Regions from separate parts of the Pseudoalteromonas thalassia genome, predicted to be linked through region 2. Evidence: predicted binding sites of a transcription regulator. Region 2 holds the regulator's gene; the other holds the start of a gene.
The links. Region 2 encodes sigma-54, which starts transcription at its own class of promoters, with help from an activator protein. Its sites were predicted from a motif close to GTTGGCACGNNNNTNGNNT; they were not measured.
Positions count from the first base shown of each region.

Region 1: AAEU31_RS10140 (DUF3192 domain-containing protein) is a predicted target of sigma-54. The motif match lies at 5,511-5,529, and genes of this name have one in related genera.

Region 1 covers NZ_JBMMUE010000007.1:53,945-61,518, forward strand. The annotation lists gene AAEU31_RS10125 (PhoH family protein) at 1-660, shown strand, start outside; gene AAEU31_RS10130 (response regulator) at 722-4,162, shown strand; gene AAEU31_RS10135 (diguanylate cyclase) at 4,131-5,054, shown strand; gene AAEU31_RS10140 (DUF3192 domain-containing protein) at 5,086-5,469, opposite strand; gene AAEU31_RS10145 (D-2-hydroxyacid dehydrogenase) at 5,629-6,573, opposite strand; gene zntR (Zn(2+)-responsive transcriptional regulator) at 6,668-7,081, shown strand; gene AAEU31_RS10155 (SO_0444 family Cu/Zn efflux transporter) at 7,065-7,574, shown strand, end outside.
Region 2 covers NZ_JBMMUE010000012.1:37,846-45,419, forward strand. The annotation lists gene AAEU31_RS14370 (YgiQ family radical SAM protein) at 1-1,534, shown strand, start outside; gene mgtE (magnesium transporter) at 1,570-2,928, opposite strand; gene AAEU31_RS14380 (HPr family phosphocarrier protein) at 3,140-3,412, opposite strand; gene rapZ (RNase adapter RapZ) at 3,424-4,269, opposite strand; gene ptsN (PTS IIA-like nitrogen regulatory protein PtsN) at 4,270-4,722, opposite strand; gene hpf (ribosome hibernation promoting factor) at 4,726-5,013, opposite strand; gene AAEU31_RS14400 (RNA polymerase factor sigma-54) at 5,040-6,536, opposite strand; gene lptB (LPS export ABC transporter ATP-binding protein) at 6,654-7,379, opposite strand; gene lptA (lipopolysaccharide transport periplasmic protein LptA) at 7,376-7,574, opposite strand, start outside.

The sequences.
Region 1 (7,574 bases), on a different contig from region 2:
TTGATGAGCCATACCGCTTGGGGTGTAAAACCTAAGAATGTGTATCAAGGGATGGCACTTGATGCGCTACTTGACCCAAGTATAGAACTAGTGATTTTAACGGGCCCAGCAGGCTGTGGTAAAACTTTGCTTGCTCTTGCCAGTGCCCTTGAAATGATCATTGAAAAAGGCATTTACGATAAAGTTATAGTCACCCGTAACACGCCAGAAATTGCTGAATCAATTGGCTTTTTACCCGGTACTGAAGAAGAGAAAATGGCCCCTTGGTTAGCAGCAATTACCGATACTTTAGAGGTGTTGCATAAAGGGGATGAAAACCCGATTTCGAGCCGTAATTACATTATGGAAAAAGCCAACATACAGTTTAAATCGGTGAACTTTATGCGCGGCCGTAGCATTCAAAACGCCGTTGTTATTTTGGATGAGAGTCAAAACTTAACGGCATCACAGCTTAAAACCATTATTACCCGCTGCGGTGAAGGCACGAAACTAATTTGCTCAGGTAACTTGGCGCAAATAGATAGCAACTACTTAACCCCCGTAACTTCAGGGCTTACCTATATTGTTGAACGCTTTAAAGATTTTGAAGGCAGCGCCACTGTTAACTTAAATGGCGTCGTACGCAGCCGTTTAGCCAGCTTCGCTGAAGAAAATTTATAACTTGCTAGTACTTCTATGCCTCGTTAACCTAACCGTTAACGAGGTAAGGTACTTATAACCAGTGAATTTTTTACCATTAAAGCATTATTATCGCTCTTTATCAGTGGCACTTATTGTGCCACTGCTGGTGGCGTTTTTTTTGTGTTTGCATCTTTATAATTTAAAGCTCGAACGTGCTATTGAAAGCAGGCAAAACGGTTTTAATAATATCTCTGCACAGCTTAGCCATGCAATGAATGCTGCCAATGGCTTAATAGATACTATGTTCAAGCTCTACGAGCAGCCACTTTCTTATGATTATGCGCCTAGCTTGGCGCGCAATGTTAATCAGTTTGACCATTATTATTACCAATTAGTAGGTGAGGGGATCGGAGAAGTTGTGGGGCAAGGTCGATTTGCTTCAACGCAATTTGCAGTTAATCAATGGCGACAAGTTATAGCCCTAGGTCCATCGTTCAATACCGCACTTTCTTTAATTCAATCACTTGAAGCAGTTGCCTATGTAAACCAGCAGGGTTTTGTTTTTATTAAACGACGTAATACAACGAAAAGTGAGTTGCTTACGAGTGTTTTAGATAACAAGTTTCGTCCATTGCAACTGAATGAAGAACGGCTTGCTTCAAGCTCTGTTTTGACCATAAACGGTCATGCCTATTTTGCGATTGGTAAACAAAGAGCAGCTGATAGTCAAGATTATATCGTTTTGATCTATGACCTAGAGGCTATTTCATTGTGGCTTAAGAAGATAGCACCTAGTGATGGTGAGTTTATCTTTATTAATCAAGACAACCAAGTGATTGCTAGCTCTAAAGACATATTAAAGCGCGCCATTAATGCGACAGGATATTGGCCAGATATCGTTGAAAGTTCAGGCTCGCGCTATCAAAGTCATTTTGTACAAGATACTACCAACTTACCTATTCATACGCGTTTTCACGAATCACTTAGGGCATTGAGTAAGCCTATTGGCTATGACATTTTTTTAGAGTTTATGTTTTTAAGCGTCTTTTTAGTAATGATGTTTAGTGCCGTGTTTTGGTTAAGCCAACGTATTTTTGTAAAACCCATGACGCATTTGATGAATTATTTAGAGCAGCATGATGAGGGCAAGCAAGCGCTTGTAAGTTACAAAATTCCTGCTAACTGGCAGCCTTGGTTTAGTCGTGTTAAGCAGATCTTTCGACGCAATGAAGAGTTAGTACAGTCCTTACAAGAAGCCAATAAAACTTTAGATTCTCAAGTACAAGTAAAGTCGCAACAGCTTAGAAGAAGTATTGATGCTAAAGAGCGTCAATTAGCGTTATTAAACACCATGCTCAACAATGTTCCGGATATTATTTATTTTAAGAACATTGATGGCTCATTTTTGGGGTGTAATAAAGCATATGAACGCTACATAGGCTTGCCACAAGAAAAGTTAGTGGGTCAGCAATTATGTGATATCAGTGATGATAATGGTGAAATCAACGAGCTTGAAAAGAAAGTGCTCAAAGACAGACAGGTTTATCAAAAACGTTTATCAACACAAGATAAAATCTATGATTTGAGCATAGTGCCTTTTTATAACGAGCATCAGCAGTTTTTGGGGACTATGGCGATTGGCCGTGATATTACCAAACAGTATGAAGCGCTCAATGCGTTGCAAAGTTCAGAAGCTAAATTACGAAGTGCAATGGAGTATGCTGCCAATGGCGTGCTGTTAGTGTCACTTGATTATCAGGTTTTACAAGTAAATAAAGCGGCAAGGAAGATTTTTTCAATTGATTTAGGTAATAAATCACCTAGTCACTATACATTGGAAGACCTATTTGCTGAGCAATCATTTAATACATTAAAAGAGACATTACTAGATTTACTCAACGAGAAAAAGAATGTCTATCACTTTAGCCTGCCACAACAAGAGCAAAAGCGATGGCTACAAATTAGTGTTTCATTAGTGTTTAATGGCGAGCAAACACCCGACTACTATGTTGTGCATGTGCAAGATGTTACAGCGCTTGTGCAAGCAAAAGACGATGCTGAGCGAGCAACACTGGCAAAGAGCCGATTTATTGCAAACTTAAGTCATGAAATTCGTACGCCGTTGAATGTAGTGTTAGGCCTAATTGATGTAATTGCTTTACAAGGCTTATCAGCTGAGCAGCGTACTCATGCAGAACAAGCTAAATCTGCGGCAAATAGTTTACTTACTTTACTTAATCGCATGCTTGACTTTGCTCGAGCAGAAAACTCGCAAATGCAATTAAGTAATGCGCCATTTAGTGTCTCTAATTTAATTGAGTATTGCCAAGGCTTGATCGCACCACTGTGCAGAAAAAAAGGCTTAACTTTTAATATTGAATGTGATGATGATATCAATGACAGCTTAATTGGCGACCAAATATGTTTGCAACAAGTGTTAGGAAATTTACTGACAAACGCCGCTAAGTTTACAGAGCAAGGCAGTGTCACCTTGTGTATGAAGCTCATTGAACAATCAACAGAGCAGCAACTTATTTGTTTTAACGTCAAAGATACTGGTATAGGGATAAGCCAAGAAGATCAAAGTTGTTTATTTGATGCGTTTACACAGGGCGATGAATCTCTTACTCGTTCACATCAAGGCGTAGGACTTGGTCTTGCCATTGTGAAGTATGAGGTTGCCTTGATGGGAGGTGAAATCAAGCTTGAGAGTGAAAAAGGCAAAGGCAGTGAGTTTTACTTTTGCTTACAGCTTGATAAAACCACAGAGCCGGCCAAAAAGTCTGTGGTGTCGTTACCCTCTAAAATGGATTTATCAGGCTTACTCGTACTTGCTGTAGACGATAACCCACTAAATTTAAACATAATTAAAAGTATTCTAGAGCAAGCTGATGTTAATGTTGTTTGTGCAGACAGTGGTGAAAAAGCGATAAAGCTTGCAAAGTCATTGCAACCTGATCTGATTTTTATGGATATTCAAATGCCAGAAATGGATGGTTGCCAAGCAACGCGCATTATTCGTCAGACATTTAGTAAACAACAAATACCAATCTATGCATTAACGGCACACAGTGAACCTGCTGACATAGAGCAATCAGTTGCAGCTGGTATGAATAAGCACCTAACCAAGCCAATTGTTGCGAGCAAATTATTTTTAGCCATGAATGAATTGGAACATAAAAAAGAATCCTTTTTCGATCAAGACTTTATTCTATCTCAATTTGGAAACAGCACTAAGTTAGTATTAACTATGTTGTCAAAGTTTGCGATTATGGCACAAGAGCAGTTATTACTCATATCTAAAGTAAACACTGCGCAAGAGCTGATACGTGTGGTGCATAATCTTAAAGGGTCAGCTGGAAACCTCGGTTTTAAACGTTTGTCAGCGTGCGCTCAGGAATGTGAAGTCAAGCTGAAGAAAACTGGTGAACTGCCCGAACAATTAAATGATGAATTGCAATGCCAATTACAGCAAGTGATTGCATTTATCATCGAACAAGGATCTACACATGTTGAAAAGAGCCAAGGTACTGATTGTTGATGATGATCCGTTAAATCGCTTGGTATTAGAGAAAACGTTGCAGCAAGACTACGATGTTTTTTGTGTTGAAAGTGGTGAAAAAGCACTGACGTTTTTGAAAACTCAAACTGTCGACTTGTTGATTTTAGATATAGTGATGCCCGGCATTGATGGTTACGAGGTACTTGGCAAGTTAAAAGAAAATGCCACAACCAGCATGTTACCCGTTATCTTTATTTCCGCGAATAACAGCCATGATGATGAAGCAAAGGGCCTTGAATTAGGTGCAATGGACTACATCACTAAACCTTTTAGTGCTGCGATAGTTCGTGCAAGGGTACGCAATCAGTTATTAATTAAGCAAAAAAATGACCTTCTTGAAATGCTTGCTTCAATTGATGGGTTGACGGAAATACCTAACAGGCGTTATTTAGATGAGAATTTAGCTCGTGAATGGCGTCGAAGTCGTCGAGACTGTACACCGTTATCTGTGCTGTTAATGGACGTTGATCACTTTAAACGCTACAACGATTGTTATGGACATAGAGCCGGGGATGATTGTTTGAAAAAAATTGCTCACGCGCTTGTTGGTGCATGTGAGCGCGGCAGTGACTTTGTAGCACGTTATGGTGGTGAAGAGTTTGCTGCGGTACTGCCAAACACTTCTGCAAAAGAAGCTATTGCATTTGCTAACAAACTACGCGATGCAGTGAATAAACTAAATATCCCTCATAAAGCGTCTTTAAATGCTGATCACATTACGATTAGTATTGGTATTGCCACCACTGAAACCGGGCAAGTATACGCAGAGCAAACTTTATTAGAAGAGGCTGATTTAGGTTTGTATCAAGCTAAAGATACTGGACGCGATAAAGTTGTTTCAAGGATGGTTGCGGTAAATGAATCAGAGTAGGCAAAGCCTACTCTTAACTTTAGCTTGCTAATTAGCCGTTACTTAGCGATTGATAAATTGTATCGCCCACGCCGATTAACTTATCATTTTTAAATACTAAAGGTGTGCACTCATCTTTTGTCATCTTGCCATCTGAATGAATGCTATGCGTAACATAAAATAGCACTTGATATACATCATCACCTTGTTTTAGCAGCTCGGTAAAGTTAGGTGTATGAAGTTTGTTTAATACTGTTTGATAACTGGTATCGAGTGCAAGGTTAGAAATAATTTCACGATTATTTTTATGTTGCTTCTCCCAGCTTGATGAAGAACTACCTGCCCAATGCGTATCGGCTTCGCCATCTGAAACTGCAATAACGCAACCTGTTAAGAATGGAGCAGATAGTGCAGCGATTAGAAGAGCTTTTTTCATTTTTTTTATCCCTAGAAATTCGAGTTTAAGTGATTGTTAAATAGCAATCAGCTTGCCAACTTTAAAAATCTTTTTAAATCAATGTTTTGTCTGTTAACTTTCATGCGTGGTAGGCTAAATAAACACGTAGATTAGTCTGTTTGACTAATTTGTTGTATTTTAGACTAATCTATTCCGTGGTTCGCCTTGGTTATATGCTTGGATATTTAAAGCTATTTCGTTAACTAGGCGAGCGATTGATTCTTGGCTTGCCCATGCGATGTGTGGTGTGAGTAATAAGTTTGCGCCTTTGTATAGTGCCAGCGGGTTTGTTTGCTCTGCGGGTTCTTTACTAAGTACATCTACACCTGCGCCAGCAATGACATTATTAGCTAAAGCGTCAGCTAAATCGGCTTCATTGATAATCCCACCACGAGCGGTATTGATAATAATAGCTGACGATTTCATCATGCTTAATTCTGCCGCGGCTATTTGGTTGCGTGTTTCATCCGTTAGCGGGCAATGAACACTAATAATATCGGCTGTGCTTAGGGCATCATTAAAACTAACACGACCTTCACGAGGCGTATGACCTTTTCGCTCACTAATGATGACATTGGCACCAAAGGCACGCGCTACATCAGCCACAGCTTTACCTAATGACCCATAACCAACAATTGCCAATGTTTTGCCGGCAATTTCATTAAAGCTGTAATCTAAGCGACAAAACATTGGGCTTTGTTGCCATAAACCTTGCTGGCAATCATTAATGTATCTATGAGTATTACCCAATAAGTTAGTGATTAAGGTAAAGGTATGCTGCACCACGCTCGGTGTTGAATAGCCCGCCACATTTGTCACTGCAATGTTATGCTCTTTTGCTGCCTCTAAATCGATATTATTAGTGCCTGTTGCTGCAACGCATATTAATTTCAAATTAGTTAACTGGCTCATAGCGTGCTGATCAATCACCACTTTATTACTGATAATTACATCAGCATTTTGGCAGCGCTCAACAACTTGCTCTTGGGAAGTTAGATCGTAACAAGTTAATTTACCTAGCTGTGCTAAGGCATCTAACGAAGTGTTGGCTAATGTTGCTGCATCAAGGACAGTAATATTCATGTGCTTTCCTTTTTTAATTTATTGCTTGACCTTGGGGTGTACTCCAAGGTTTATAGTGAGCATAATAAATAAACGCTTCACAATGGAGACGGTGATGAAAATAGGTGAGTTTTCCCGCCAGTTGGGTGTCTCAACAGATACCCTAAGGTACTACGAAAAGCATGGTTTGTTAACGCCAAGTTCGCGTTCAGACGTGGGATATCGTTTTTATTCTGAGGATGACTATAAGCAAATGGCGTTTATTCTCAGAGCAAAGAATGTTGGCTTTAGTTTGGCTGAGATCAAAGAGTTGCTGCAAATTAAGTTTCATAAAGATCAGCACTCTTGCCATGAAGTTAAAGAGATGACGTTACAAAAGCGCGATCTCGTAGCACAAAGAATTGCGGAGCTTACCCGCTTTTATGACTCACTTTCATTATTGGCTGATAAATGTTGTGGTGGCGAAGAACCCGCTGAAAACTGTTCAATACTAACGACGCTGGAGGATATCGATGGACTTACTCAGTAATTTTTGGCATCTGTTTTTACTCTCGGCGCCTTGGTTAATGCTGGGCTTATTCATAGCTGGTCTGTTAAATGTGTATTTGCCTGCCAACTTTCTTAACCGTCATTTAGGAAAAGAAGGGCTATGGACCACAGTTAAAGCGGCTTTTATTGGTGCTCCTATGCCATTGTGCTCATGTGGTGTTATCCCTGCTGCCATTGGTTTAAGAAGGGCGGGGGCGTCAAAAGGTGCCACCACCGCATTTTTAGTTTCAACCCCTGAAACGGGAGTCGATTCGGTCTCGGTATCTTATGTGTTACTAGGCCCATTTATGGCGGTGATACGTCCAATTGCGGCCGTGTGTAGTGCCATTGTGGCGGGTGTATTAGTGGGTAAAGACAGTGAGCTTCATCAACAGCAAAGCACAACAGCAAATAAAGAGAACACCAAAACAACATCTTGTTGCAGCAGTAAACAGCCTGAGCCTATGACCACATCGAGTTGTTGCAGTAAAGAG
Region 2 (7,574 bases):
AGATATTCGTGGTACCGCGGTTATTCGAAAAGAGCCTTTGCCGGGCTGGCGTGGCAGTGACTCTACGGCTATCGATAAAATCGGTAAGATTGATCCAATTCCAAACCCGTATGGTGCAGATGATGTCGGTTGTAGTAAGTCTGAGTTTAAACAAGCGGGTATTGATTTAAGCGCAGAGGCTGCCAAGTCAATCACTATTCAGCCTGCGCGTCCTAAGCCATGGGAAAAGACCTACGTTAAGTTACCAGCGTATGAGCAAGTGAGTGTAAATAAACCGCTTTATGCCCATGCGTCGCGTATTTTGCACCAAGAAACAAACCCAGGTTGTGCACGTGCCTTGTTTCAACGCCATGGCGACCGTTCGATTTGGGTGAACCCGCCTGCATTTCCGCTTGAAACTGAAGAAATGGATGGCGTATTTGGTTTGCCATATCAGCGTATTCCGCACCCAAGCTATGGCGATGAAAAAATTCCTGCCTATGAAATGATTAAAACCTCGGTGAATATTATGCGCGGGTGCTTTGGTGGTTGTTCTTTCTGTTCGATTACAGAACATGAAGGACGCATTATTCAAAGCCGTTCAGAGCAATCAATTATTGATGAAATTGAGCAAATTCGTGACAAAGTACCGGGCTTCACAGGGGTAATTTCTGACTTAGGTGGTCCAACAGCGAATATGTATAAATTGCGCTGTAAGAGCAAAAAGGCAGAGAGCACGTGCCGACGTTTATCATGTGTTTATCCTGATATCTGTAAGCATATGGACACCGATCACACCCCAACGATTGAGCTTTATAAAAAAGCCCGTGATGTGAAAGGCGTGAAGAAAATCTTGATTGCGTCAGGCGTACGCTATGACTTAGCAGTAGAAGATCCTCGCTATGTAAAAGAGCTGGTTACTCATCACGTAGGCGGGTACTTAAAAATTGCCCCTGAGCATACCGAGGATGGCCCATTATCTAAGATGATGAAGCCGGGCATGGGTGCTTACGATAAATTTAAAGAGCTATTTGATAAATACTCAAAAGAAGCCGGTAAGAAACAGTATTTGATCCCGTATTTTATTTCTGCACATCCAGGAACGAAAGACGAAGACATGGTTAACATGGCGCTATGGTTAAAGGCCAATGACTTTAAGCTTGATCAGGTACAAAATTTTTACCCGTCGCCAATGGCCAATGCAACGACAATTTATCATACCGAGATGAACTCGTTACGTAATATTAAAAACAATACTGAACAAGTGCCTGTGCCAAAAGGGGCACGTCAGCGTCGCTTGCATAAAGCTATTTTACGTTATCATGATCCTGCTGGCTGGCCGATGATCCGCGAAGCTCTTAGAAAAATGGGTAAAGCGAATTTAATCGGTAAAGGGCCAAACTGTTTGGTTCCTGAAGAGAGTCGCAACGAAAAAGCGGCAAATAGTAAAGGTGGTAAAGGCCGTGCAGCACTTACACGTCACACTGGTTTTAGCCAATTCAAAAAGGCCAATACCAAACCTAGAGTAGGTAAAAATAAGCAGCGCGCAAAGTAAAAGATATAAATGGCCCTTAAAGGGCCGTTTTTATATTAGATCAATAACCAGGTTGCGGTGCCTAAAAAGGCAAAAATACCAACAATATCGGTGACGGTTGTCAGTACCACACTGCCGGCGAGGGCTGGGTCAATTTTCATTTTCTTAAGAATTAACGGAATACTCGCACCCGCGATACCAGCGGCAACAAGATTCATAAACATCGCAAACGCTAAGACCGCACCGAGCTTAAAGTCCCATTGCCATAGGGCAACCACACCAGCAATTAATATCGACCAAATAACGCCATTCAGTGCGCCTATCGCCAGTTCCTTAAGTAATAAGAAGCGTTGGTTTGTTTGGTTGATATGGCCAACCGCTATACCACGAATAACCAGTGTTAATGTTTGGCTACCTGCAACACCACCCATTGAAGGTACGATACCATTTAGTACCGCCAAAATAGGCAAGATTGCTAAGGTGTTTTCAAAAAAGCTTGCCACAATTGCTGCTAGCAATGCGGTTAATAAGTTAACTCCCAGCCAAATAGAGCGACGCTGCGAACTTTTGAGTACTGGCGCAAAGGTATCTTCTTCGTCGTCAAGACCAGCAAGGCTTAACATGCTATGTTCAGCATCTTCACGGATTACGTCAACGATATCATCGATGGTAATACGACCAAGTAAGTGAGCGTTATCATCAACAACAGGGGCTGAAATCCAGTTATGACGCTCGAACAATTGCGCTACATCACTTTCATCCATTGAGATCAGGATTGACTCGCACTCTTCATCCATTAAATCACGAACAATTTTATCCGATGAGTTGGTCAGTAATGTGGTTAACGAAAGCGCGCCTAAAAAGCAGTTATGTTTATCAACAACGTATAAGTCATCTGTACCCTCTGGTAGTTCACCACGCAAGCGTAAATAGCGCAGGACTACATCTAAGGTAACATCTGGACGGATTGTTACCGTATCGCTGTTCATCAGGGCACCGGCTGAACGCTCTTGGTACGACAGTGCCTGAGTTGCCCTTTCTCTATCTTGCGAGTCCATTGCACTGACTACGTCTTGATAAACGGTGTCAGGAAGGCTACGAAGAACTTCACCTAAGTCATCGTCGTCCATGTCTTCGGTTGCAGCAGCAATGTGCTCAGGCTCCATCTGAGCAATAATACCTAAACGTACGTCTTCAGAGAGTTCTTCTAAAACATCACCACGCACATCTGGGTCTACCAACTGCCATAGCATGCGACGAATTTTATGGGGAGATGACTCTAATAATAAAGCGGTATCACACGGAGCTGTTTTAGCGAGCATGCCTCGCACCTGAACAAATTGTCCACTATTGAGTGACTTGGTCACTTGTTTAAGTTGTTGTAGTGGGTAGTCTTGTTCAAAGGCTTCTGGCATTGGCGTCCTTACAACTGAAAATAGATTAATACAGATTCTGCAAATACAGCATAGTTGCTAAGTGGTGTATTTGCAGGATATCTTCACACTGCGATAAAATTATTAAGTGCTTTGTATTTTTAAGGTGTGAACGATATAAAAGTAGGATATTTAAAGAGAATTATAAATACCTGAACTAAGTTTAACTTAAACGGTTAAGCCTTAGCAAACGCTATTCTTGTTCATGAAAGCGTTGTGCAATTAATTCTCCAATTGCGTTCAGTGCAGCCTCTGCATCTGGGCCTTCACATACCACACGCACTTCTTTACCTTGACTACTTTCAAGTAGCATTAAGGCTAAAACACTATCACCTTCAGCTTCTTTATCGTCTTGATAAAGCATAATTTTAGCATCAAATTGCAAAGCAAGTTGTGCTAAAACAGTGGCTGCTCGTGCGTGCAAGCCAAGCTTATTTTGAATTAAAAACGTGTCTTCTGCGTGCATCTGGCATCCAATTAAATATCTTGCTCGCGATGGCGGATTTTTACGTTCGCATGCGTTTTTGAAAAGCTATCACCAATGGTCTGCGCTAAATATACCGAGCGATGTTGCCCGCCAGTACAACCAATTGCGATAGTAAGATAGCTTCGATTGTTACGCTCAAGGTGAGGCAACCATGTTTGCACAAATGTTTGAATTTGCCATGTAAATTTTTGCACTATGCTATGACTTGCAAGGTAATCTTTTACTGGTTGATCTAAGCCAGTGAGTGGCTTTAGATCTGGCTCCCAATGTGGATTTGGTAAAAAACGTGCATCAAATACGTAATCGGCTTCTTTTGGAATACCATGTTTAAAGCCAAACGACATAAAGGTGATAATCAGCTTTTTATCTTTTTTACCTAAGATCTTTTCACGAATTGATTCAGCTAACTGATGAACACTCAGGTCGGTGGTATCAATCATAAAATCAGCGCGCGTGATCAGTACATCCAGTAATACTCTTTCTTGCTTAATTGCTAAATCGAGTGGCAGCGAGTCAATCGATAGAGGATGTAAGCGTCGCGTTTCAGAAAAGCGTTTGATCAGAGTTTGGTCATCACTGTCTAAATAGAACAGTGTTGGGTTTGCAAAACCTGGCAGGTATTCAAGAATATCATTAAACTCTTGCTGCTCTTTCGGTAAGTTACGCACATCTATGCTGACTGCTATTTTGTCATAGTTGTCTGAAACGCTACGAACAAGCGAAGGTAATAAGTTGACTGGGATATTATCAACACAGTAGTAACCCAAGTCTTCAAGTACACGTAAAGCGACCGATTTACCTGAGCCTGAGCGACCGCTGATGATAATTAATTCCATTTATGCCTCTGCTGATATGACCTGAAACAGTTCGTGGTCTGTTTTGGCGCTACGTAACTGTTTACAAAACTCTTTATCTTTTAGTCTATCAGCAATTGTCGATAAGGTCTTTAGGTGAAGTTGGCTGTCTCCATCTGGTACGATGAGTGCAACGAAAATATCCACAGGTCGGTTATCAATTGCGTCAAAATTGATTGGGGATTCACTCACTATGACAAATGCCTTTGGTTGCTCTGCACCACTCATGCGGCCATGTGGAATAGCAATGCCACGACCAATACCTGTACTGCCTAATTTTTCTCTATTGAGTAAGGCATCAAGGACGTCTTGTTGAGATAAATGAGGAAGCTGCTGGTGAGCCAGCTCGCTGATATATTCAAGGATTCTTTTTTTGCTATTAAAAAGGACCGCAGCTTTGCTGCAGTCCTGGTTAGTAAGTGAACTAAGTTTCATAATTTAGTGTCGAGCTAATTTCTCTTTGTGTTTAATGACTTGACGATCTAGTTTATCGATTAGCGAGTCAATGGCTGCATACATATCTTGGTGTGCAGTTGAGGCAAAGAGCTCGCCTCCATTTACATGTAAAGTTGCTTCTGCTTTTTGGCTTAATTTTTCTACATCTAGAATGACATGTACATTATTAATGTGGTCAAAATGCCTTTCTAGTTTTGCAAACTTGCTGTTTACATAGTCTCTTAATGAATCAGTGATTTCTACATGACGACCAGTTAAATTTAGTTGCATAAGCATTTTCCTTCTATGTAAAACGTCTAAATCAAACTCTTACGCTGATTAGACGGAGGTATCGCTAGAGACTCTCGATATTTTGCAATTGTGCGTCTAGCTACTTTAATTCCTTGCTCAGCCAATATATCTGCAATTTTACTATCACTCAATGGTTTAGCTGAGTTTTCTGCAGCGATAAGCTTTTTGATCAAAGCGCGAATTGCTGTTGATGAACACTCACCACCGTTTTCTGTGCTGACATGGCTTGAGAAGAAATATTTCAACTCAAAAATCCCGCGAGGGGTGTGCATGTATTTTTGTGTTGTAACACGTGAAATTGTCGATTCATGCATTTCGACCATTTCTGCGACATCGTTCAGCACCATTGGTTTCATGGCTTCTGGGCCATGTTCAAAAAATGCTTGTTGTTGCTGTACGATACAATTGGTCACTTTTAAAAGTGTATCGTTACGGCTCTCTAAGCTTTTAATAAACCATTTAGCTTCTTGTAAATGAGAGCGAATAAACTGGCTATCGCTGCTCGATTTTACTGAGCGTGACATAGCTGCATATTGGCTATTCACTCTAATTTTTGGCATACAATCTGGGTTTAGTTCAACGACCCAACGACCTTTAACTTTTTTAACCGATACATCGGGTATAACGTACTCAGACTCTTCGCGAACTATGCTGTCTGCTGGCTTAGGGTTTAAGCTGTGGATCAGCGTCATTACTTCTTTTAGTTCGCTTTCTTTAAGCTTAGTCTTTTTCATCAAAGTGCGATAGTCGCGACTTGCTAATAATTCAATATGCTCAGATAAAACCATTTTAGTTTCAGCTAAATACGGCGTACTCGCATCGAATTGGCGAAGCTGGATACATAAGCACTCTTGTAAGCTACGGGCACCAATCCCTACTGGATCAAACAACTGTATTCTCTTTAAGACCGCTTCGACTTCATCTAGTTCGATTTCTTCTTCATCATTATTTTGATTAAAACTTTCGACTATGTCTTCGCAGCTAACAGTTAAAATACCTGAGTCATCAATTGCCTCTACGATGGCGACAGCGATCGCTTCATCGGTTGGGCTAAATGGTGTGAGTTGTAATTGCCACATAAGGTATTCATGGAGGGTTTCAGTCGATGCACCTTGATAAATTGACTCATCTTCTGGCATTGGACCTGATGATGTTGATGGGGCTGCACTCATGTACTCATCCCATGTCACATCCATAGCTAAATCGTCACTAACGGTGTCTTTGTTAAGGGCATCGCTGCTTTCTTGTTCGTACTCACTCGGCGCTTCTTCGGCCGATGCACTTAGCTGAGTATCATCAGATTCAGCTTTTTGCTCGTTCTTACCAATGTTTTCATCGTTGTAATCTGCTTCTTCCACTTCAAGCAGAGGGTTACTATCAAGTGCTTCTTGAATTTCTTGCTGGAGATCCAATGTACTAAGCTGCAGCAAGCGAATTGCTTGTTGCAGTTGTGGAGTCATTGTAAGTTGCTGGCCCATGCGCAGCTGTAATGATTGCCTCATGTATCCCTAACAATCCTTTTATGTGTTATCGACACCTGTGCAGTCACAGGTAAATTTATATCGATTTATTGTCATTGTTATTTAGTTTAGCAGATGCGCTAGATGGTGGCTTATTGGTTATAGCCTGAATTGCTCACCTAGATACACATCGCGTACGGTTTGGTCAGCTAAAACATGCTCAGGTGTTCCTGATGCAATTAGCTCCCCATGAGAAACAATGTAGGCTTTTTCACAAACATCAAGGGTTTCTCTAACATTATGGTCAGTGATTAATACACCAATACCACGATTTTTTAAGTGTTCAATAATTTTCTTTATATCTAACACTGAAATAGGATCAACACCAGCAAAAGGCTCATCTAACAAGATAAATTTAGGGTTTGCGGCTAATGCCCGAGCAATTTCTACGCGACGACGCTCGCCCCCAGATAAGGCCATACCTTGACTATCACGAATATGCTGAATACTAAATTCATCAAGTAAGTTGTTGAGTGTTTCTTCTCGGCCTTGTTTATTTAAATCTTTACGCGTTTCTAAAATAGCCATTAGGTTTTGATAAACCGTTAACTTTCTAAAAATAGATGACTCTTGTGGTAGGTAACCAATCCCTAAACGTGCTCGGCTATGCATTGGCAAAAGTGTAATATCATTATCATCAATGCTGATCTTGCCTTTATCGCTAGGTACTAAGCCAACAATCATATAGAAAGTGGTGGTTTTGCCTGCGCCATTTGGGCCAAGCAAACCAACGATACTGCCCGCTTCAACCTCAAGACCCACATTTTTGACAACTTGGCGGCCTTTATAACTTTTTGCTAAAAGCTCTGCTTTTAATGTGCTCATGGTTGGCCTTTATCGTCTTGTTTGTTGTCAACAGGCACTAAGATTGTGTGTACACGGTCTGTTGAGTTTTCGTCTTTTTCTGCGCTAATTAGTTGTTGTGCCATATCATAAGTAATGCTTTTCGCTGTTACTTTTTGGCCTGCTTGAGTCACTTCGGCTTCGCCATTTAAAGTTAAGAAGCGCTTGGCTACGTCG